3 regions of the Bacillus sp. JJ1127 genome follow, and region 1 is predicted to be linked to each of the others. Evidence: predicted binding sites of a transcription regulator. Region 1 holds the regulator's gene; each other region holds the start of a gene.
The links. Region 1 encodes Rex, which represses fermentation and respiration genes when NADH is low (regulators of the CRP and FNR family bind a similar motif). Its sites were predicted from a motif close to TTGTGAAATATTTCACAA; they were not measured.
Positions count from the first base shown of each region.

Region 2: V7183_RS07355 (L-lactate dehydrogenase) is a predicted target of Rex. The motif match lies at 4,200-4,217, and genes of this name have one in related genera.
Region 3: V7183_RS07080 (formate/nitrite transporter family protein) is a predicted target of Rex. The motif match lies at 5,181-5,198, and genes of this name have one in related genera.

Region 1 is NZ_JBALQK010000152.1:7,071-15,346, reverse strand. Features, by position in the region: gene tsaE (tRNA (adenosine(37)-N6)-threonylcarbamoyltransferase complex ATPase subunit type 1 TsaE) at 1-411, shown strand, start outside; gene tsaB (tRNA (adenosine(37)-N6)-threonylcarbamoyltransferase complex dimerization subunit type 1 TsaB) at 392-1,084, shown strand; gene rimI (ribosomal protein S18-alanine N-acetyltransferase) at 1,096-1,539, shown strand; gene tsaD (tRNA (adenosine(37)-N6)-threonylcarbamoyltransferase complex transferase subunit TsaD) at 1,539-2,555, shown strand; gene V7183_RS15725 (ABC-F family ATP-binding cassette domain-containing protein) at 2,839-4,764, opposite strand; gene V7183_RS15720 (redox-sensing transcriptional repressor Rex) at 4,951-5,580, shown strand; gene V7183_RS15715 (YdiK family protein) at 5,609-5,800, opposite strand; gene V7183_RS15710 (CPBP family intramembrane glutamic endopeptidase) at 5,797-6,546, opposite strand; gene groES (co-chaperone GroES) at 6,983-7,267, shown strand; gene groL (chaperonin GroEL) at 7,305-8,276, shown strand, end outside.
Region 2 is NZ_JBALQK010000057.1:10,673-18,948, forward strand. Features, by position in the region: gene gcvH (glycine cleavage system protein GcvH) at 206-589, opposite strand; gene V7183_RS07340 (arsenate reductase family protein) at 631-996, opposite strand; gene V7183_RS07345 (phosphatase PAP2 family protein) at 1,402-2,055, shown strand; gene V7183_RS07350 (PTS transporter subunit IIC) at 2,124-3,137, opposite strand; gene V7183_RS07355 (L-lactate dehydrogenase) at 3,158-4,108, opposite strand; gene V7183_RS07360 (spore coat protein) at 4,365-4,613, opposite strand; gene V7183_RS07365 (hypothetical protein) at 4,627-4,812, opposite strand; gene V7183_RS07370 (hypothetical protein) at 5,230-5,358, shown strand; gene V7183_RS07375 (acyl-CoA dehydrogenase family protein) at 5,483-7,267, opposite strand; gene V7183_RS07380 (hypothetical protein) at 7,349-7,483, opposite strand; gene V7183_RS07385 (acetyl-CoA C-acetyltransferase) at 7,609-8,276, opposite strand, start outside.
Region 3 is NZ_JBALQK010000054.1:20,589-28,864, forward strand. Features, by position in the region: gene V7183_RS07055 ((Fe-S)-binding protein) at 152-871, shown strand; gene V7183_RS07060 (LutB/LldF family L-lactate oxidation iron-sulfur protein) at 888-2,309, shown strand; gene V7183_RS07065 (LutC/YkgG family protein) at 2,309-3,019, shown strand; gene V7183_RS07070 (prepilin peptidase) at 3,131-3,841, shown strand; gene V7183_RS07075 (cyclic-phosphate processing receiver domain-containing protein) at 3,851-4,153, shown strand; gene V7183_RS07080 (formate/nitrite transporter family protein) at 4,253-5,095, opposite strand; gene V7183_RS07085 (TerC family protein) at 5,359-6,156, opposite strand; yybP-ykoY riboswitch at 6,243-6,409, opposite strand; gene V7183_RS07090 (TrkH family potassium uptake protein) at 6,448-7,767, opposite strand; gene V7183_RS07095 (alpha/beta-type small acid-soluble spore protein) at 7,884-8,069, opposite strand; gene V7183_RS07100 (MaoC family dehydratase) at 8,228-8,276, opposite strand, start outside.

The DNA.
Region 1 (8,276 bases):
GGACAACTTGTTAGAGCACAAGATGTACTTATTTTAGAAGGAGATCTTGGCGCTGGTAAGACGACATTTACAAAAGGTCTAGCAAAGGGCCTTGGTGTGAAGAGAGTTGTAAATAGTCCTACATTCAATATTATTAAGGAGTACAAAGGAAGACTACCGCTCTATCATATGGACGTATATCGTTTAGCGGAAAGTGAAGAAGATTTAGGATTTGATGAGTATTTTTATGGCGAAGGTATAACGGTAGTGGAATGGGCTCATTTAATAGAAGCATATTTACCAAATGAAAATTTAAAAGTTAGCTTATTCCATGCAGGGAATGATACAAGGAAAATCGTATTAGAACCAAATGGAGAACGCTATATTAGATTATGTGAGGAGCTATTACAAAATGAAAGTACTAGCAATTGATACTTCAAATTACGTAATGGGTGTTTCTCTTATTGAGGAAAACACTGTTGTTGGGGAAATCATTACAAATTTAACAAAAAATCATTCTGTACGCCTTATGCCAGCTGTAGAACAACTTCTGAAGGAATGTAATGTAAAACCGAAAGAGCTAGATAAAATCGTTGTAGCAGCTGGCCCTGGCTCGTATACAGGCGTTCGCATAGGCGTGACGGTTGCGAAAACGTTAGCATGGTCATTGCAAATACCGATTGTTGGTGTGTCTAGTTTAGAAGTGGTAGCTGCTAACGGGGGTAATTTCCAAGGAGTTATTTGTCCTTTATTTGATGGACGCCGTGGACAAGTTTATACAGGCTTGTATACATATGAAGAAGAAAAGCTAACTTCTATAGAAGATGATCGTATTATTCTTATTGTGGATTGGTTACAGATGTTAAAGGATAAGGGACAACCTGTTCTATTTATCGGTAATGATGTAAAGCTGCATAAAGAAACGATTATAGAATATTTAGGAGATCAAGCTGTATTTGCTTCCTTTACAAAGAATAATCCAAGACCAAGTGAGCTAGCATTTTTAGGATTACAAAAGGAAGAACAAAGTGTACATACATTTGTTCCGAGCTATCTTCGTCTAGCAGAGGCAGAAACAAAATGGTTAGAAAGTCAAAAAAAATAGGAGCTGTCGAAATGGATATTACATTTAGAAAGATGACGACTGATGATATTGCTCAAATTGTAGCTATTGAAGAAGCGTCTTTCCCAACTCCTTGGACTGCCGATGCATTTCACCGTGAATTAACGATGAACGAATATGCACATTATGTTGTTATAGAAAAGGATGGTCTGGTAATTGGATATTGTGGATTGTGGATTATTATTGATGAGTCACATATAACAAATATAGCTATTTTGCCAGAATATCGTGGTCAAAAGCTTGGGGAGGCTTTGCTTAAAGAAGTAATGGACCAAGCGAAGGAAATGGGAGCAAAAACGATGACACTTGAAGTTCGCGTTTCAAATGAAGTAGCAAAACAGTTATACCGGAAGTATGGATTCCAAAATGGCGGGATTCGTAAACGATACTATACAGACAATTATGAAGATGGTCTTGTAATGTGGGTGAATATATAATGGAAAAAAATACGATTATACTTGGTATTGAAACAAGCTGTGATGAAACAGCTGTAGCGATTGTTAAAAATGGAACAGAAATAGTGGCAAATATTGTTGCATCACAAATTGAAAGTCATAAGCGTTTTGGCGGAGTTGTACCAGAGATTGCATCTCGTCATCACGTAGAACAAATTACAGTTGTATTAGAAGAAGCTTTAAAAGAAGCAAATATCTCTTTTGAAGATATTGATGCAATTGCAGTGACAGAAGGCCCTGGTTTAGTAGGTGCACTTTTAATTGGTGTAAATGCGGCTAAAGCTGTTGCTTTTGCTCATGATATTCCTCTTGTTGGTGTTCATCATATCGCTGGTCATATTTATGCGAACCGCTTAGTAAAAGAGCTAGAATTCCCATTGCTATCACTTGTTGTATCTGGAGGACATACAGAGCTTGTTTATATGAAAGAACATGGCTCGTTTGAGGTAATTGGTGAAACAAGAGATGATGCAGCGGGAGAAGCATATGACAAAGTGGCGCGTACGTTATCTATGCCATACCCAGGCGGTCCTCATATTGATCGTCTTGCTCATGAAGGAAGGCCAACGATTGATTTACCACGTGCATGGCTAGAACCAGATTCGTATGATTTTAGCTTTAGTGGATTGAAATCAGCAGTTATCAACACTGTGCATAACGCAAAACAACGAGGCGAAGAAATTGCTCCAGAAGATTTAGCAGCGAGCTTCCAAGAAAGTGTAATAGATGTATTAGTAACGAAAGCAGCACGTGCAGCTGAAGCATACAATGTAAGACAGGTGCTTCTTGCTGGGGGCGTAGCAGCAAATAAAGGGCTTCGAGCACGCTTAGAAGCAGAATTTGCGAAAAAAGAGCATATGGAACTAATCATTCCACCATTATCTTTATGCACAGATAATGCAGCAATGATTGCAGCAGCAGGGACAATTGCATATGAACAAGGGAAACGTGCAACATTAGCCTTAAATGCAAACCCAGGTTTAGATATTGAAGCATAGTTATACACAAAATTAACCACAACCTGTGGATAAAACCCACATTATCTGTTGATAATGTGGGTTTTATTGTGAATATAAAATGTTGATAACTTTTTTATATTTTGTGGGTAATGTGGAAAAGTTATTTTTATCTTTATATATTAAAGGTGGATATGTGTATAATGTTGTGGATAAACAGATAGAGGTCAGACTTTTGATTAATCTATATTTTTCATATAAACAACAAACAAGGTAGCTAAATATTCTTTGGCTACCTTGTTTTTATTACGTAAATATAGAAAGGTTACATGTGTAATTCTTCCCATTCTGCCATATGTTTTTCTAGTTGTTCTTGTAATGTTTGTTTTGTGTTTGTAATTTCACTTGCTCGTTCATAATCTGCATATACTTCAGGTAGACAAAGCTGGTCTTCTAATGCTTCGATCTCCTCTTCTAATTTCGCGATGTTTTGTTCCAGTTCTTCAATTTTTCGAATACGCTGGCGTTCTAGCTTTTTACGCTCTTTTTCTTCAAGATAACTTAATTTTTCTTGAGCAATGTTTTTTTGAATAGGTGCTTCTTCCTCTTGTTGCTCAAATTCAGCACGCTCAATCATTTCATTTTTCTTTTCGATATAGTAGTCATAGTCACCTAAATATTCCTGTGCACCATCTGTTGATAACTCAACGACTGTAGTTGTGACACGGTTAATAAAATAGCGATCATGAGAAACGAATAAAAGAGTTCCTGGATAATCGATTAAGGCGTTCTCTAGAATTTCTTTACTATTTAAATCAAGATGGTTTGTTGGCTCATCTAAAATCAGCAGGTTAGATTTTTGCATCATTAATTTCGCTAAGGCTAATCGTGCCTTTTGGCCGCCACTAAGAGAAGAAACAGGTTTTAATACATCATCTCCTGTGAATAAAAAATTACCGAGTATAGTACGAATTTCCTTTTCTGGCTGTAGTGGATAATCATCCCATAATTCATTTAAAACACGCTTAGACGATGTTAAGTTTGCCTGTTCTTGATCATAGTATCCAATAGATACATTCGAACCGAAAGAAACCTCACCGCTTAACGTGTGCAATTTATTCACAATTGATTTTAATAATGTAGATTTTCCAATCCCATTTGGTCCGACTAATGCAACACTATCACCACGGGTTAAGCGCATATTCACATGTTCAATAACAGGCTCATGGTCGTATCCAATTGAAACATCTTTTACTTGTAAGACGTCGTTACCACTTTGTTTCTCGATATCAAAGTGAAAGGATGCTGATTTAGAGTCACCTAATGGTCTAGTCAGTAATTCCATTCGATCTAATTGCTTACGGCGACTTTGTGCACGTTTTGTTGTAGATGCACGGGCGATATTCTTTTGGACAAAGTCTTCGAGTTTAGCAATTTCCTCTTGTTGCTTTTCATAACGCTTCATTTCCTGTTCATATAGTGCAGCTCTTAGCTCTAAATACTTACTGTAGTTACCAACATATCGTCTGCTTTCTTTATTAGAAATTTCATATACTTGTGTAACAAGCTTGTCTAAAAAGTAGCGATCGTGGGAAACAATTAGAATAGCTCCTGGATAGCCTTGTAAATATTGTTCAAGCCATGTTAGTGTATCGATGTCCAAATGGTTTGTTGGCTCATCCAAGATGAGTAAATCTGGTTTTGTTAATAATAATTTGCCGAGAGCCAATCGTGTTTTTTGGCCACCGCTTAATGTAGAAATTGTCGTTTGGTGTGTTTCGGTTGGAAAACCGAGACCACTTAAAATAGAACGAATATCAGCCTCATATTGATAACCGCCTTGATCTTTATAATCTAGTTGCAATTGATCATAATCAGCGAGTAATTTTTCGGACGTAGTAGCATTTGAAAAGTTCTCTTCTTGCCCCATTTCATGCTCTAGCCTTCGAAGTTTTTTCTCCATTTGCTGCAAGTGTGTAAAGACAGTTAGCATTTCATCCCAAATTGTTAAAGAAGTTTCGAGGCCGGTATTTTGAGCTAAATAACCAATTGAAACATCTTTTGGTTTTATAATTTCACCGCCATCATGAGATAACTCTCCGGCAATTATTTTTAATAATGTAGATTTTCCGGCTCCATTTCGTCCGACTAGTGCGATACGATCTTTCGTTTGAACCTCTAATTTAATGTTTGCAAGGATTGTTTCAGCACCGTATAATTTTGAAAGCCCATTCACTTGTAATAAAATCAATGTTTTCACCTCAAATAATTTCTTAACTTTGCCATGTTTATATTTCTCAATCATACTAAAAATAGTGTATAGTTTAAAATAAAGAGAGAATTCTTCTCTCTTTATTATACAAGGAAAGTCATAAGTGCTAAACTTTTCTATTTGTTTCAGGTATAGGAACAAAGATAGGAAGAGAGGAGAGGTTATATGGATCAACAGAAGATTCCACAGGCCACTGCCAAACGATTGCCTCTATACTATCGATTTATCCAAAACTTATCTCTTTCTGGTAAGCAACGTGTTTCATCAGCAGAATTGAGTGAAGCGGTGAAGGTAGACTCCGCGACGATTCGAAGAGATTTTTCATATTTTGGAGCGTTAGGAAAAAAAGGATATGGTTATAATGTGAATTATTTACTATCCTTTTTCCGTGAAACGCTCGATCAAGATGATATAACACGTGTGGCACTTATTGGAGTGGGTAATTTAGGGACCGCTTTCTTACATTACAATTTCACGAAAAATAATAATACAAAAATTGAAATGGCCTTTGATATCAATGAAGAGAAAGTTGGAAAAGAAATCGGAGGAATTCCTGTATATCATTTAGATGAACTAGAAGAGCGTCTAAAAAGTGATATACAAGTGGCAATATTAACAGTACCTGCTACCGTTGCACAAGCTGTGGCAGATCGATTGGCTGATACAGCTGTACACGGAATTTTAAATTTTACACCAGCACGATTAAACGTGTCAGAAAATATACGAATTCATCATATTGATTTAGCCGTAGAATTACAAACGCTTGTTTACTTTTTGAAAAATTATCCACAATAAAACGCAGAGGAAAATCCTCTGCGTTTTATTATTGTTTTTTCTTTGTAAATTTGACTAAGATAAGACGAAGTGCCAAATTAAAATCAATTGTTGCCATAGCTGCAAACAGTAGTGTCCAAGGGTTCCAGATTGTATCTGTAACGTTCATAATTGCGAGGCGTACAAAAACACATCCAAGCAGGAAATATAGTGCTGCCATGAACAATGGTGAGTTCCTCATATTAAAAATCCTCCGATAAAGCCTTGCATTTTTTCAGCTTCTTTAATCATTTCCTGTATTTGTTCATTACTCATTACGACTTGAATTAACGCGACCATTGTATTCATTGAAACATGGGCCATGATAGGGACAATAATCCGTCTCGTTTTTACATATAAAAATGCGAATACAAAACCCATGGAAGTGTATACCAATAGATGTGAAAAATCAAAGTGAATTGCTGCAAATACAAGCGAGCTAATAATAGCTGCAATAAAGAAGTTAAATTTCTTATACAATGTACCAAATAAAATTTTTCTAAACACAATCTCTTCTAAAATAGGTCCGATTATCGATATAACAATAAGGAACCATGGTGTAGTTCTTGCAATTTCCATTAAGTGTTCCGTGTTTTCGGAACCAGGCTTAATACCTAGTAAGCGCATTTCAATCGTGCCTGCAATTGTTTGGGAAAAGAGAGCTAAGAAGAAACCAATAAAGATCCAGCCAACTGCGGCAGGAATACTAGCACGTTTTGTATCTAAATGCCTCTCTCGAATATCTGTTCTAAGCAGAAAAAGTACAATACATAATGCAATAAAGAAGCTAATGATTGCCCAGTGACCAGTCACTAGTTGTATTTTTTCTTCTTGGGTGAATCCTCTATTATTATATAGTCCAGTTTTCACAAGAAGTGGTAATCCAACAATACCTGATAATTGCATAAGAATATATGTAACTATAATCCACCAATATTGTTTTTTCAAATTGGTTAACCATCCTTTCTAACCCTAGTTTATGAGATAAGGCGGGATAACATGTAAACATCCAGCCGAGTATACGTAATAACCATTCATATTATGATTTTTTTGTAAATCTTTCTTTGAAAATGAAATAGAAGACAGGAAAATGCTGTACTTATAGAGAAAACAATTTATGGCGTCTTTCATATTGTAACATACGATAAGTGGAAACGCCGATTCATATACGGAAGGCTTTCTTGAGAATAGTTACAACGATAATCAAGTTGTTCTTTTCTAGGAGGACGTATAGAAAAAGTGTATCTAGCAATTTGCGAAAAAATTATGATTTTTTTACTTGCAAAAGAAAATGAGATTATTTATTATTATAAGTGTGTTAGCACTCATGAGTCTTGAGTGCTAATAAAGGAAATTTACATAAAAAATGAGGAGGTTATTGTTCATGCTAAAGCCATTAGGTGATCGCGTTGTAATTGAGCTTGTTCAAGCAGAAGAAAAAACAGCAAGTGGTATTGTATTACCAGACACTGCAAAAGAAAAACCACAAGAGGGTAAAGTTATTGCAGTAGGTACTGGTCGAGTGCTTGAAAATGGTGAGCGTGTTGCTTTAGAGGTAGCTGCAGGTGATCTTATCATCTTCTCAAAATATGCAGGTACTGAAGTGAAATATGAAGGTACAGACTACTTGATTTTACGTGAAAGTGACATTTTAGCAGTTATCGGTTAATTATATACATTTTAAAAATCCAAGGGGGTCAAATATTATGGCAAAAGATATTAAATTTAGTGAAGAAGCACGTCGTTCGATGCTTCGCGGTGTCGACACTCTTGCAAATGCAGTAAAAGTAACGCTTGGACCAAAAGGTCGTAACGTTGTACTTGAGAAAAAATTCGGTTCACCACTTATTACAAATGATGGTGTAACAATCGCAAAAGAAATTGAATTAGAAGATGCATTCGAAAACATGGGTGCAAAATTAGTAGCAGAAGTTGCTAGCAAAACAAATGACGTAGCTGGTGACGGAACAACAACTGCGACTGTATTAGCACAAGCTATGATTCGTGAAGGCTTAAAAAACGTAACAGCTGGTGCGAACCCAATGGGTCTTCGTAAAGGTATCGAAAAAGCTGTTGTTGCAGCAGTAGAAGAATTAAAAACGATTTCTAAACCAATCGAAGGTAAATCTTCTATCGCGCAAGTAGCTGCTATTTCTGCTGATGATGAAGAAGTAGGTAAATTAATTGCTGAAGCAATGGAGCGCGTTGGTAACGACGGCGTTATTACATTAGAAGAATCTAAAGGATTCACAACAGAATTAGATGTAGTAGAAGGTATGCAATTTGATCGTGGATATGCATCTCCTTACATGATTACTGATTCTGACAAAATGGAAGCAGTACTTGATAACCCATATATCTTAATCACTGACAAAAAGATTTCTAACATCCAAGAAATCTTGCCAGTGTTAGAGCAAGTGGTACAACAAGGTAAACCACTTCTTATCATTGCAGAAGATGTAGAAGGCGAAGCTTTAGCTACATTAGTAGTAAACAAACTTCGTGGTACATTCAATGTAGTAGCTGTTAAAGCTCCTGGCTTTGGTGACCGTCGTAAAGCAATGCTAGAAGATATCGCAATCTTAACTGGTGGCGAAGTAATCACTGAAGAATTAGGACGTGACTTAAAATCGGCTACAGTTGCATCTTTAGGACGCGCTGGTAAAGTTGTTGTAACG
Region 2 (8,276 bases), on a different contig from region 1:
CTAAGGTTCTTTCGTACAGAAGACGCTTTTTGTCTTCTTGTGCGGAAGGTTCTTAGAAAGAAGGGGCTAGGAGGCATAGCTGGACAAAGAAAAGCGGAAGCGGTTTGTTCAGAATGTGAGAGGGATGGAGCTTCTGACACATAAGCATTCGTAATACAAAATAAAAAGGACAGCACATAGGCTGTCCTTTTTGATTTAACTAAAATTAGTCTTGGTTTGTCATTTCTGCGTATTGTTCTGCAGTTAATAACTTTTCAACTTCACTTGCATCAGAAAGTTCAATTTTAACCATCCATGCACCTTCGTATGGAGATTCGTTAACAAGTTCTGGTTGGTCACTTAATTCTTCGTTTACTGCTACAACTTTACCACTTACAGGAGCGTATAATTCAGAAACTGTTTTAACAGATTCTACGCTTCCGAATGGCTCGTCAGCTTTAAGTGTTGCACCTACTTCAGGAAGTTCAACGAATACGATGTCGCCTAACTCACTTTGTGCAAAATGAGTAATACCGATAACAACCTCGTTGCCTTCAGTTTTTACCCATTCGTGTTCTTCAGAGTAACGTAAATGATTTGGAATGCTCATGACTGTACCTCCTGTGAATGTATTAATTATGTAAAAATACCTTATTGGTACTTTTTCCACACACTTTCAAACTGCTCTTCGTTAAAACCAAGTGTTACATTCGTTCCATCTGTTACGATTGGACGTTTAATCAACATGCCATCAGATGCTAAAAGCTCAAACATTTCGTCTTCACTTGCATCCTTTAACTTATCTTTTAAGCCAAGCTCGCGGTAACGCATTCCACTTGTATTAAAGAATTTTTTTAATGGCAATTCACTTTTTGCATGTAAATTACGTAAATCTTCTTTTGACGGTGGATTTTCAACAATATGAATCATCTCATATGCTACATCGTTTGCCTCGAACCATTTTTTTGCTTTTTGGCATGTGCCACACTTTGGGTATGAATAAAATGTTACTGTCATAAATTCACCTACTTTTTTACTAACCTTTACCTTTATCATATAGAAAACGTTTTATTATTTCAAACGATTATTCTCCAAACTTTAACTTATTTCGTCACAATTTTCTTTTATCCTGCAAATTTTCCTTATTTTCCGCCATTTCTATCTATAAAATTTTTCTCTCCCGATTCACTGTGTATACGGAACCCGAACATATATCTTAAACAAACGTTTATTTAAATGAATACAAATAAGAAAACAAAAACGAAACGAACGTCCCATATCTAATCTCCCCCATTTCCAAAGTCAAGTGACAAAAATGTAAGGTTGATTCAAAAAAATGTAAGTAAAATCGATAGCCCATTTTGATTTTCTATATTATAATCAATTGAATTTGCTTACATTACTAAAACATAGGAGATCATTATGAAAAAATCTAAGCTTTCATCTTTTCTTCCATTAAGTTATATACTTCTACTCGTACTTGTAAGCCCCCTTTACGATGTACTGAATAAATCTGGCGTTCATGCCGTTGATGTTACAACAATAGTTGATGATTGGATTCCGTTTGTAAAGGCATTTATTATTCCGTATTTACTTTGGTTTCCATACTTATACGGCGCACTCATTTATTACTGTTTTACTGATCGCAAGCAATATTACGTAGCACTAAGCAGCGTGATTCTTGGGAAGCTGACTTGTTTTTCTATTTACTACTTTTGGCAAACTACTGTACCGCGTCCAACAGTTGTAGGAACAGATGCATTCTCTGAGTTAGTTCGCTATATTTATAGTATTGATCAACCTGTAAACTGTTTTCCTAGCATCCATGTTCTCACAACATTCGTAATTATGTTAGTTGCTTATAAGCGAAGAGAACAACACATATGGGAATATTTGATTCTTACTTTCTTTGGTACACTCATTATTCTATCTACGTTATTTACAAAACAACATGCCTTCTTAGATGCGGTTTCTGGTATGGCAGTTGCAAGTACTCTGTACTTCGGTGTGCAACTACTGCTAGTGAACCGAAAAGACACTGTTACAATTCCAGCAAGACAAACTTATAAACTATAATAAAAAAGCAGACTGTGGCTTCTTCAGTCTGCTTTTATCTATATAAAGGAGATTTTCAATGTATTACATTAAGATTGTGGTACAGTCATATCACCGGCATGGATACGACCTGCTTTTCTTAGTACCATGTAAAGTATATAAGAAACAGCTACTGGGATTACGATATAAGTGATGACCAACGCTGGGACAACACTTAATCCTTGGCTAGAAATTAAATTAATTGGTGCAATAAGAGAACTTAACCCAAGACCTGCGATTTCTTTACCTGCTTCCAAATGGAAGAGAAGTGCAGATACAGGGCCCACAATGGCACTGGCGACGACAGTTGGGACGAGAATCATTGGATTTTTAGTAATGTTCGGCAACTGTACTTTTGGAGTACAAAGCGCCTGTGCTAAAATACCACCTAAGTTATTTTCTTTCGCAGAGATAACAGCGAATCCGATAAATTGAGCTACACATCCTGCAAGTGCAGCACCCCCTGCAACACCGTCTAGACTAAGCGCAATTGCTAGAGCAGCTGATGATGCTGGAGAAATAAGTAATAGTCCCCAAACAACTGAAAGTACGACAGAAGCAATAAATGGGCTACCAGCTGAGCTATCTTTAATAAACGCTCCAACTATATTTAAAACAGGGCTAATATTTTGAGCTAACCAAATACCGACTATGCCTGAGCCTAATATTGCTGCAAATGGAACGAGCATCATATCTAAAGCTGTTTTTCCGCTTAATCGTTTACCAATATAAACCGCTAAAGTCGCTGTTATTAACGCACCGATTGGCTCACCAGTTTTAATGATTAAACCGGCTTCAGTGATTGAAATGGACCCTGCTCCAATCGCTCCTGCAACCATTGCTGAGAAAATGACAAGTCCGTTTGCTCCAAGCATAAAAGCAATCCCTGCTCCAATTGCTGGTGCCATAAGTGATTTTGCTACAACTCCAATTGTAATTAACATTGGAATATCAACAATTCTTCCTATATTTTCGATAAGTAAACCAATTCCAAGGGATACGAAAATACCTTGTGCAATTCCGGCAGAACCTTTGAATACACGAGACATAATATATTCCTTCATCTGTTTCACCTTCTCCTATTTTAATAACCGATTGTTTTCATGTAATCACGTAAAATATCATTAGATTTTGCAAATCGGCTTTCTTCGGATTCTGTTAAGTTTAGTTCTACAACTTCTTTCACACCATCTCTTGTAATAATGCATGGTACACCTGTGCAAATATCATATTCGCCATATTCACCATCTAAAATTGCTGAAACAGCAATTACGCGATGATCATCATTAAAGATTGATTGTGCAATATAAGCTAACGAGTTTCCAATACCGTAATAAGTAGTTCCTTTACGTTTATAAATTTCCCAACCAGCTTTCGCAGTTTTCTCAACAATTTCATCTAAATCAATTTCACCAAAACGTTCTTTTTGCTCTTCCAAAATTTGCAAGATCGGTTTTCCACCGACTGTAACATGAGACCAAGCAACCATTTGAGAATCACCATGTTCTCCTAATGAATAACCTTGAATGCTACGAGGATCAACTTCAAGTATTTCAGATAAAATTGTTCTTAGGCGCGAAGAGTCTAATGATGTACCTGTACCAAGCACACGATTTCTTGGTAAACCAGACAATTCCCAAACTTGATACGTAATAATATCGACTGGATTGGATGCGATTAAGAAGATGCCATCAAATCCGCTTCCTATTACACCCCCTACCACACTTTCCATAATCTTTGCACTTGCTCCTAAAGTATCCAAGCGACTTTGTCCCGGTTTTGGTGCTGGTCCTGCTGTAATAATCACAATGTCCATATCTTTGCAGTCTTCATAAGTCCCTGCATATACTTTTGTTCTTGTATTTGTAAAGTTAATGCAGTGCGATAGGTCCATCGCTTCGCCAACTGCACGTTCATGATTTATATCAACTAATACCAATTCTTCACAGATGCCTTGATTCACAATCGAATACGCACAACTTGATCCAACTAACCCTGTACCAATAATAGCGATTTTTCTTGTGTTTCTATTCATAACAATCTCCCCTAATTGATTATGTAATCTATTTATTTTGTTATTTACACTTTTCATTATAGAGATTTACACTGTAGAAACCATGGATAGTTTGTGAAATATTGAACAAAGTTTATGTCTATTTTGTGACATCCTCTACTATGTTTCGTCATATTTGTTACAACTAAAAAAATATTTTATGCGTATTTATTGACATATATAGATAAACAAAAAAGAGAGCGAATATCAGATGAATATTCACTCTCTTTTTTGTTTATTATTGTGCACTTAATTGACTTTTCAATTGCTGAACAACCGCTGGATTTGCAGGAGCAGCTGGCTTATAATGTCCTTTTTGTAACGCATATTCATATACATTACGCTGCCTTAGTTCATCTTGATTGCGAATGTGAATCAACGTTTGATGTAACTGTTCATTATTCGACTCTGCTATGTAATTCGCATATTTAGTCAAACTAGCGTTTAATCCTGCTAAATAATCGTTAACCATATCTTTTTCGTTCATAATCGATACCCTCCTAGCCTAAAAAGGACATTAATTGTTGTTTTGTATTTCTTGCAGCTTGCGCATCTTGCTGTAGCATTTGTTTTAATTGAGGATCTGTACACTGCTGTGCATACTGATCTAATTTATTTGCAACTGTCGTGTGTCCCCCAATAAGATGGCGTAAATTTTCAAGCTCCAGCTCTGTTAAATTTGGCATAATAAAAACCTTCCTTTCTTTGTTCATTCACCATTTAGTATTTATTTGTTTTTGGATTGTATGCACGAGAAATGACGGTATAAGATATTTAATTTCCTTGTTATACGTATCTAATATCGCTTCACTCATGACGCTAACCCCCATTCGTTTTACATCCTATTAACTTTTCTTTTCTGAAATACTATCTATTTTCCCTAACATTAATTTACATATTATGAAAAATTCATTGTTTTTGAAATTTAATTAATATATCATAATTATATGATAAGAAAATTCCGAATACTCCACCTCATCAGAAGATTACACATCATCTATTAATCATAATTAATAAAGGGCTCGTCTTCGATTTTCTATTACAACAAATGAACTAGATGATATTCCTCATTGTAAATCACTATCAAAAAAGGAGATAGTAAAATGAAAACACATGAATTCCTTACAGAAATTCAAAAAATTTATGATCCGGGTCCTAGTCAAGATGCTCAAGTCTTTATTTTTTTTAGCTTCTTATTAGCGATATATACATTTCTAAAACCTGCAAAATAATAGCTTTTCTCAACTTTACCATTGAGAGCTTAATATTAATGAAAAGGACCCTAAATTATTTAGAGTCCTTTTTGTCATCAAAAACCAGTAGCCACAAAAGTGACTACTGGTTTTTGCTAAATCATTAAACTGTATAACGCTCTTCTTCTAAAATCTTCGCAGCAATTTCACGTTTCTTCGGAATTACATTAAGCGGCGTGTAACGAGTGAATTTGCGAAGCGCTGATAACATCATGCGCAGCATATCACCGTTTTCAACTGCGATAATTGTTTCTTTTGCATCTGCTTCGATTTGGTTGAATGCTTCTTGACAGAATACTTCAGTGTATAACACTTTTTGTTTATTCTTTTCAAGACCAGTTGCTTTAATTGCTTTTTCTGTACGAAGAACAGCTGATTCCATTGCATATAAGTTGCTTACGATATCCGCAATGTTAACAAGAACTTCTTGTTCTTTGTCTAATGCTTTACCGTATTTTTGAGCAGCTAATCCAGCTACCATTAAGCCAATTTTCTTCGCGTTACCTACTAAATATTTTTGAAGCGCTAATGGCTCATCGCCCACTTCTTCTGGCATCATCATCATTAACTCTTCTTGTAATTTTTGTGCTTTTTGCAGAAGTGGTAATTCACCTTTCATTGCTTTACGTAAGAACGTACCTGGTACGATTAAACGGTTAATTTCGTTTGTTCCTTCGAAAATACGGTTAATACGAGAATCGCGGTACATTCTTTCAATCTCATACTCTGCCATAAATCCGTAACCACCGTGGATTTGAACGCCTTCATCTACTACGTAATCTAATACTTCAGAACCGAATACTTTATTTAAAGAGCACTCAATTGCATATTCAGCAATAGAAGCTGCAACAGCTTTTCCGTCTTTTACTTCTTCTTCGGATAATGTGCTCATGCGGCTTTCAAATAAACCTACTGTACGATATACAGAGCTTTCAGCTGCATAGATTTTCGCTGCCATATTTGCAAGTTTTTCTTGAATTAATGGGAAACGAGCGATTGGTTGCTTAAATTGTTGACGTTGATTTGCATATTGTGCTGAAATTTCTAATGCACGTTTAGAAGAACCAACTGTACCAACGCCTAATTTATAACGGCCGATATTTAAAATGTTAAAGGCAATAACATGACCCTTACCAATTTCACCAAGTACATTTTCTTTCGGTACTAATGCATCTTCTAAAATTAACGTACGAGTAGAAGAACATTTAATACCCATTTTCTTTTCTTCGGGGCTTGTTGATACGCCTGGGTATTCTTTCTCTACGATAAATGCCGAGAAGTGCTCGCCATCTATTTTTGCATATACAACAAATACGTCAGCGAAAGCAGAGTTTGTAATCCATTGTTTTTCACCATTTAATACGTAGTGTGTACCTTCCGCATTTAAGCGAGCCGTTGTTTTTGCACCTAATGCATCAGATCCAGAACCTGGCTCAGTTAATGCGTATGCAGCTAATTTTTCACCTGTTGCTAACGCTGGTAAATATTTTTGCTTTTGCTCTTCGTTACCAAATAATACGATTGGTAACGATCCGATTCCAACGTGAGCACCATGTGTAATCGCGAAGCCGCCAGCGCGAGAGAATTTCTCTGCAATTAACGCTGAGCTAACTTTATCAAGACCAATTCCGCCGTACTCTTCTGGTACATCAGCACCTAATAATCCAAGCTCTCCAGCTTCTTTTAATAAGCGAACAGAACGATCAAACTCATGCTGCTCTAAATATTCAAGCTCCGGGAGAACTTCATTTACGATAAAGTCCTCTGTTGTTTTCGCAATCATTTTATGCTCATCGCTGTAATCCTCTGGTGTAAATACTTGATCCATTGTGATCTCATCGATTAAAAAACTACCGCCTTTAATTGCATTTCCCACTATTTTTTCCATGAAAATTTCCTCCTTCATATTTTCATAGGCCGCCTCTCTCATTTTGAGAGAAGCTGGCTCTCCCTTTATTTTTTATGGCCTTTAGTTGCTTTCACTTTTTTGTAATCTAGTTCCAGCGGCTAGAACAGTCGGCCGTTTCGCCCCTTCCTGCGAGGCAAAGAACGCCTCTTCATCAGGGCCTCCAACGTCCTCTTGTTCTGGACAAGCCGCTTCCACTTTTTATTTAATCTAGTTCCAGCGGCTAGAACGTTCGGTGGCTTCGCTTCCTCCTGCGAGGCAAAGGACGCCTCTACGTCAGAAGCTCCATCCCCCTCACACTCTAAGCGAGCCGCTTCCACTTTTTATAGTAACTCGAATACTCCAGCAGCTCCCATTCCGCCGCCGATACACATTGTTACAATACCGAACTGTTCATTACGTCGTTTCATCTCATGGATAAGAGATAATGTTAATTTTGCTCCTGTACAGCCAAGTGGATGTCCAAGTGCGATTGCACCGCCGTTTACATTTACTTTTTCTTCATCTAAGCCAAGCTCACGAATAACTTGAATTGATTGAGATGCAAATGCTTCATTTAGCTCAAATAAGCCGATATCAGATAGTTCTAATCCCGCTAATTTTAACGCTTTTGGAATCGCTGCAATTGGACCGATTCCCATTACTTCTGGCGGTACGCCAGCTACTGCAAATGAGCGGAATTTCGCAAGCGGCTTCATGCCATCGCTCACTGCTTTTTCACGATCCATTAGAAGAACGGATGCTGCCCCGTCACTCATTTGTGAAGAGTTACCAGCAGTTACAGAACCGCGAACATTAAATGCTGGGCGTAATTTTCCAAGGACATCTAATGTCGTATCCGCTCTTACTCCTTCATCTTGTGAGAAGACGATTGTTTCTTCTTGTAATTTGTTATTTGCGGAAACAGTACGAAGCGTTACATCAACAGGTACTGTTTCGTCTTCAAATTTCCCTTCTGCTAATGCTTTTGCTGCACGCTGATGACTTCTTA
Region 3 (8,276 bases), on a different contig from region 1:
AGTTTTCTGATAAAATAGAGAAAGATTGAGGAAGCGTTTTCTTTAGAAAAGGGAAGAATCAGGCGGAATTGGATGCCTTGCTTCTTCTTTTCCTAGTCATCTGATGACCATATGAATATTGGCGAAGTTGTAATGAGGGGGAATTATAATTATGAAAGTTACTTTGTTTGTTACTTGCTTAGTCGATATGTTTGAAACAAACGTCGGTAAAGCAACAGTTGAAGTGTTGGAGCGTTTAGGTTGTGAAATCGAATTTCCAGAAGCGCAGGTTTGCTGTGGTCAACCAGCTTATAATAGCGGCCATGTAGAAGCAGCAAAAGAAGCGATGAAACACATGATTGAAACTTTTGAAAATGCGGAATACATCGTTACGCCATCTGGTTCTTGTGCGACAATGTTTCATGAGTATCCACACGTTTTTAAAGATGATCCAAAATGGGCAGCACGTGCGCAAAAAGTAGCAGATAAAACATATGAATTAACACAATTTATTGTAGATGTGTTAAAAGTTACAGATGTTGGAGCTAGCTTAGAAGGAACAGCAACTGTTCATAAATCTTGTCACATGACACGCATGCTTGGAGTAACAGAAGCGCCAGGGATTTTACTATCAAATGTAAAAGGATTAACTGTAAAAGAACTACCAAATGTACAAAATTGTTGTGGTTTTGGGGGAACGTTTTCAGTTAAGATGACACCAATTTCTGAGCAAATGGTTGATGAGAAAGTTGATAGTGTGATGGAAACCGGTGCAGATTATTTAATCGGTGCTGACTGTGGGTGTTTGTTAAACATTGGCGGACGTATTGAACGTTTAGGTAAAAAAGTAAAAGTAATGCATATTGCTGAGGTACTGAATAGCCGCTCATAAAGGGGGAACATAAGCTATGTCTATGAAAATCAGTGAGAAAAAATTTAATGATCGTGTTGGCGATGGAATTCAAGATTCGTTTATGCGCGGAGCAGTATCTTCTGCACAAACGCGTTTATATACAAATCGATTAAAAGCAGCAGATGAATTAGGAAACTGGGAAGAGTGGCGTGAACTTGGTGAACAAATTCGTCAGCATACGCTGGAAAATCTAGATTATTATTTGATGCAACTGAGTGAAAATGTATCAAAAAGAGGCGGGCATGTTTTCTTTGCGAAAACAAAAGAAGAAGCCGCACAATATATTCAAGAAGTAGCGAAAAAGAAGCAAGCGAAAAAAGTTGTGAAATCGAAATCGATGGTAACTGAAGAAATTAGTATGAATCATGCGCTTGAAGAAATTGGTTGCGAAGTTGTTGAGAGTGACTTAGGAGAATATATTTTACAAGTGGATAATGATCCACCATCTCACATTGTTGCACCAGCACTTCATAAAAATAAAACGCAAATTCGGGATGTATTTAAAGAAAAATTAGGATATGAAAACTCTGATGATCCATATGAAATGACGAAGTTTGTTCGTAAGCACCTTCGCAAAAAATTTATGGATGCTGAAATCGGGGTAACAGGCTGTAACTTTGCAGTTGCAAATACTGGTTCTCTTTGTTTAGTAACAAATGAGGGGAACGCAGATCTCGTTATGTCTATTCCAAAAACACAAATTGCGGTAATGGGTATGGAACGTATGGTTCCAACGATGGAAGAACTTGATGTTTTAGTTGGTTTACTATGCCGTAGTGCGGTAGGTCAAAAACTAACGAGTTATGTAACAGTAGCTGGCCCGATTCAAGAAGAAGAGGTAGATGGACCTGAGGAATTCCATTTAGTTGTTGTAGATAATGGACGCTCTGAAATTTTAGGTTCAGAATTCCGTCAAGTTTTACAATGTATTCGTTGTGCAGCATGTATTAATGTGTGTCCTGTATATCGTCATGTTGGTGGACATTCTTACGGATCAATTTACCCAGGACCAATTGGAGCTGTGTTAACACCACTTTTAGGTGGTTATGATGATTATAAAGAACTTCCATATGCATCTAGTCTGTGCGGGGCATGTACAGAAGCATGTCCAGTGAAAATTCCATTGCATGACTTGTTACTAAAACATCGTCAGGTCATTGTTGAGAAAGAAGGACGTGCACCACTTGCAGAAAAACTAGCAATGAAGATGTTTAGTATGGGTGCTTCTTCAGCAGCTTTATATAAAATGGGTTCTAAAATGGCTCCAGCCGCAATGAGTCCATTTACATCTGGTAATCGTGTATCGAAAGGTGTAGGACCACTGAAAAATTGGACGGATATTCGTGAGTTCCCAGCCCCAAGTAAAGAAAGATTCCGTGATTGGTATAAAGATCATAAGAAAGGCGGGAATAACTGATGACAGGGACAATTCAAAACCGTGATTCCTTTCTAGAAAATATTGCGAAAGAGCTTGGACGTGAGCAGAGAACAGAAGGTGTAAAGCGCCCGGTATGGAAAAATAATATAAATGTAGAAACGTTAAAAGATTATTCAGAAGAAGAATTGCTAGAAGTGTTTAAAAAGCAATGTACAAACATTCATACGACTGTCATTGAAACGACAAAGAATGATTTAAGTGCAACGATTCAAAAAGTAATTACTGAAAATGGCGGCGGACCTATTCTGTTATCGGAAGACAAGCGTTTTGAAGCGTACGGTTTGACATCGTTATTTACGGAAGAACTTCCAAGTCAAAATGTTGAAGTGAACATTTGGAACTCAGAAAAAAAAGAAGAAAATGTTCGCTTAGCTGAAAAAGCGAATATTGGGATTGCATTTAGTGATTATACGTTAGCAGAATCCGGTACGATTGTTGTACAGAGTCATAAAGGCCAAGGGCGTTCTCTACACTTCCTACCTACTGTGTATGTTGCTATTATTCCTCGTGAAACAATTGTACCTCGTATTACACAAGCGGTTCAGGATATGAATTCACGTGTAGAGAATGGGGAAGAAGTTGCATCTTGTATTAACTTTATAACAGGCCCAAGTAACTCAGCTGATATTGAAATGAATCTTGTTGTCGGTGTACATGGACCATTAAAAGCATTTTATTTTGTAGTATAAATGAAGAAACAGGCCTTATAAGGGCCTGTTTTTTTATGGAGAAAGACGAATTTTTGAAAATACAATGTGTTACTTTTTCTTGTTATACTAGACGCGAAAGGAGAGAATAGAATGCTATTTTATGTATATGCTTTTCTCACTGGTTTGATATTAGGCTCTTTCTATCACGTTGTTGCGTATCGTATTCCGCTCGGTTATTCCATCATAAAACCACGATCACATTGTTCTCATTGTTCCCATGTATTACAATTAAAAGAGTTAATCCCCATTTTATCATTTTGTATTCAAAAAGGACGGTGCACGCACTGTCATATAAAAATCTCATATTTTCATCCATTATTTGAAGGTGTTGCCGGAGTATTGTTTCTTCTTACAGCGGTTTTTGTTGGGGCTAATGAGCAGCTTATTATCGCATGGACGCTGTTATCACTTCTTCTTATTGTTTCTATTACAGATCTTCTTTATATGGTCATTCCAAATCAAATTTTATTCTTTTTTGCAGGACTATTTCTAATCGAACGATTTTTTATACAGCCGTGGCTATGGTGGGATGGATTGTTAGGAGCAATGGTTATGTTTATGCCCTTATATATCATTCAAGCTATTTATCCACAAGGAATCGGAGGAGGGGATGTGAAATTATTTATTTTACTTGGTTTTGTCGTTGGAACAAAAGTGATATTATTATCACTTTGTTTCTCATCATTATTTGGTCTTTGTTTTCTTATCATTTCGATTGCCCTAAAACGTATGACATATAATGAACCACTTCCTTTTGCGCCTTTTATTGCACTTGGTACAATATGTACATATAGTATGTAGAATGTATTTTTGGATGACCAAAGACCGTGTCCAGCTGGTTTTATACTAGCGACGATAGTCGAACAAGCGCTGGATCTCATTCGAAATCATAAGGTACATACGTTATCGCTCGATTATAATATGGGATTTCGTCAGAGAAATGGGTTGTTTTTCGTAGATGTATTTTGTAAGGAACGATTACATGTGGAGGAAATTCATTTTCATACGAATGATACGATAGGACAACGTTATATGTTAGATTGGATACAAAAAGGAAAAGAGTCTGGAGAAATTTTTTCATCTATTATAATTAAATGTGTTGGCAGTTACTAAAAAAGCAAGCATTCCAATCGATTTGGAATGCTTGCTCAATGAAAGGACGGGCAGTAAACCCCAGATTGGTTCAACTTACTCACAAGAGGAAGTTGAACTTTATTTTACATGTGCTGGCAATGGAATAATTTCTTCAGTTTGTTCAGAATCAATTTCTGGTTTTGTAGATTTTGTTTCGTTTTTTGTTAAATAATGATAAACCATACCAACAAATACAGATCCACCAACTATGTTACCGATTGTAGCTGGAATTAAGTTATGAATTGCACCTGCAAAAGAAACTGTATCAGGATGTGGAACAAGTAAAGCAATTGAAAATATGGATAGATTTGCGATGCTATGTTCATATCCTGACATGAAGAAAGTAAATACAGTTAAAAATATCATAAGGAGTTTAGCTGTATCTCCTTTTACTTGAGATGGAAGGAAACATGCAAGACAAACGAGCCAGTTACATAAAATAGCTTTGAAAAATATGTGCATTGTTGATGCGCCCATCTTTGTTGTGGCAACTTCATTTAATAAGTGATTGTGACTTATTGTTTCAAAAATACCAGTTGCATAAAAGAGTAATGCGAAAAATACTGCTCCTACTAAGTTTCCTACATAACAAGCACCCCAGTTGCGAAGTGTATCGATAACAGTTGTTTCTTTACGTAAAGTTGCAACGGTGAAATACATTGTATTTCCTGTAAATAATTCAGCTCCGCCAAATATAATTAAAATAAGTGCAATTCCAAAAAAGATAGAGAATGCAAAATATGTTGCGGGTGAATGTGCATCATGAAAGAAATTTCCTAATTTAGAACATAGTACAATAACAAAACCCATATAGACACCAGCTAGCGCTGCCCGAAGGAAATATTGCATTGGATTGTTATCTAACATTTTTTTCTTTTTCTTTGCGAGCTGTACTAGGTAATCTACTCCTTGTTCTAGCATAAATCATTACGCTCCTTCAATAAATCATTTATAAATATTCTTTATATGAATAAAGTACACTTAGTTGCTTTTAGTTTCAATAAGATTGTTCATTTTTTCACAAAAAGGACATATCTTAATTTTAAAAGCGTTAACATATTACGGTATAATATCGTATATTACTGAATATTGAGATAATTTAATGCGAGAGCGTGAAACTTTAGGTCTTCTGTTTTTGAACAGGAAGTGTACTAAGTAGTGAGAGAAAGAAAAAAGCGCTGTTGTTACAGCGCTTTTTCATCGAAATTCTTTTGTGCTTTTTGATTTTCTGTATCTTTAGATAAGAACCAACCACCCATTGCAATTCCGATTAATACAAGCCAGAATGTAATTTTCCATGGAGCAGATTCTGGGAATCCGTGTGGAATTACGCCTAGGGCTGGGTGTGCTAATGTATAAACCGCTAGTTTTACACCAACCCAACCAACGATTAAGAAAGCGGCTGTTTCTAAACCTGGCTTGCGTTTTAATAATTGTACGAAAGCAGATGCAGCAAATCGCATAATGATTAAACCAATTAGACCACCTACAAAAATAACAAGGAATTGCCCTGTATCGAGGCTACCGATTGTACCTAAACCTGTTTTAGGTAAAGTCATTGCTAATGCGACAGCCGCTAAAATAGAGTCCACTGCGAAGGCGATATCAGCAACTTCCACTTTGAATACAGTCCACCAAAAATTTTCTTGTTTTTTCTTTGTTTCTTTTTCTTCTGTTTCTTCATGTGCATTCTTTTTGACGTATGTTTTAAATAAATGGTTACCAGCGATAAACATGAGGTAAATTGCACCTATTGCTTGCACTTGCCATACGTCGACTAAGAAAGAAATCATAAACAATGATCCAAATCGGAAAATAAAAGCTCCTGCTAATCCATAAAATAATGCTTTTTTTCGTTTTTCTTCTGGTAAATGTTTAACCATGATTGCAAGGACAAGTGCGTTATCCGCTGCTAGAATCCCCTCTAGTGCAATTAAAATAAGTAATACCCAACCATACTGTAGTAATAATGATACATCCATGTACATTCTCCTCTCATTTGTGTTTAAACAAGTGAAGAAGTTTCTCCACTGTTTTGTTTTCTCATACTCCTGCCTATCGGCGGTGGAAGGAATTGGAAAAGAATGCAAAAAAGACCTCTGCCGTTGATAGGCAAAGGTCTTGCTAGACATATGTAATAAAAATGCCAACAAAGCCGGAAGAACTAAGTTCTACGTAATGACGACTTTGTTTCCAAGAATAAATTCTTGGACGCTACTCCCCTTTGGAGATATGTTATTGTATTTTTATTATATAGATAATAAAAATGGTTGTCAACCCGTTAAAATATCTTCATTTGGATATTTTATTTTTCTTTGTTTTTTACGAGCAAAAGAAAATGCTAACGTTAACGGACCCATTTTCCCAAAAAACATCATAAATACAATGATTATTTTTCCGATTATTGTTAAATGCGGAGTAAGCCCCATGCTTAGGCCAACGGTTCCAAATGCTGAAAACACTTCAAATGCACTCATTAATAGAGGGACTTGTTCTGTAATACTTAAAATTAAAATGGAAAAGAAGATAAATAAAATTGAAATGACTGTAATTGTCAATGCCTTGACGATAAGGGCATCTTTAATGGATTTTTTGAAAATGACAATATCATCTTGCTCTCGCAAAAATTTTACTACGCCTAATAACATAATTAAAAAAGTTGTTAATTTAATACCTCCACCTGTCGAAGCACTGCCAGCCCCAATGAACATGAGGAGCATCATTAATAAAAGAGAAGGTTTTGATAATTGCGCTATGTCAACGGTATTAAAACCAGCTGTACGTGTAGAAATAGCTTGAAAATAAGCAGCCATTCCTTCTTCAAATGGTGTAAAGCCTTTCATAGAAATAGGGTTATCAAATTCAAATATCAAAATTAAAATCGTAGCACCTATATTTACAATAAGGGTAGAAGAGAGCATAAGCTTAGAGTGTAAGGTAAGGTTTTTAAAATTTTTTTTTCGTTTTATATCTACTATGACTGTGAAACCTATTCCTCCTAAAATGATGAGAGAAGAAATGACTATATTGACGAGAATGCTATGTGAGTGAGACATTAAATTATCAGTCCAAAGAGAAAAACCTGCGTTGTTAAATGCCGAAATGGCATGAAAGAAACTATAATATAGTCCATGAGAAACACCGTATTTTGGAATCCATTCAAAAGCAAGAAGAAGGGTAGCGAAACATTCAACAGTAAAAGAAAATAGAAATAATGATTTCGCAAGGCGGATAACGCCCCCGATGTTCGTCTGGTTTAATGCTTGTTGTAGTAAAATCCGATTTTGGAGACCGATTTTTCTCCCGAGCATAATTGCGATTAATATAGCGAAGCTCATAATGCCAAGACCGCCAACTTGTATGAGTGTTAAAATGACAAGTTGGCCAAACAAGGTGAATATTTTTCCAGTATCAACAACACCGAGTCCCGTAACTGTAAATGCAGAAACGGTTGTAAATAAGGCATCTAGCCAAGAAATAGAAGCTGTAGTAGCGATGGGAAGTTTTAATAGGCATGTTCCGATAATGGATAGCGTAATAAAAGATAAAGTGAGTACACGGGGTGGACTCATTCCGATGTTAATCCGTTTCATATCGTACATCTTTCCTTTCGGTTTGCTTTTTGTAGTATGTGAAAAAGGATTGCAATGTATGTTGAAAAGGAAAGGGGACAGATTGTATCTGCCCCCAGAAGCCATTGTTTATAAGATTATCCACGTAATTGTTGTTGAGCTAAAGAAACAAGACGTTTTGTTACTTCGCCACCAACAGATCCATTAGAACGAGATGCTGTATTAGATCCTAAACTTACACCAAATTCTTGTGCGATTTCATATTTAAATTGTTCAAGTGCTTGCTCGACACCAGGAACGAGTAATTTATTTGTTCTTGCCATTGTTAGACACATCCTTATTTAAAATCCAGTTTATTTTGTTTTGAATCATTTGCTGTATAAACTGGTACTGTTATTGTGTGTGTTATAGGTCTACTCATACACGGAAGTAATCGGAGGGATTAGAACTTCTTGGATATAAAAAAAGAGTAGCAAATTAGCTACTCTTTTTTTAGTATAGTTGCTGTTCCTTCAACAACTATGTTATTT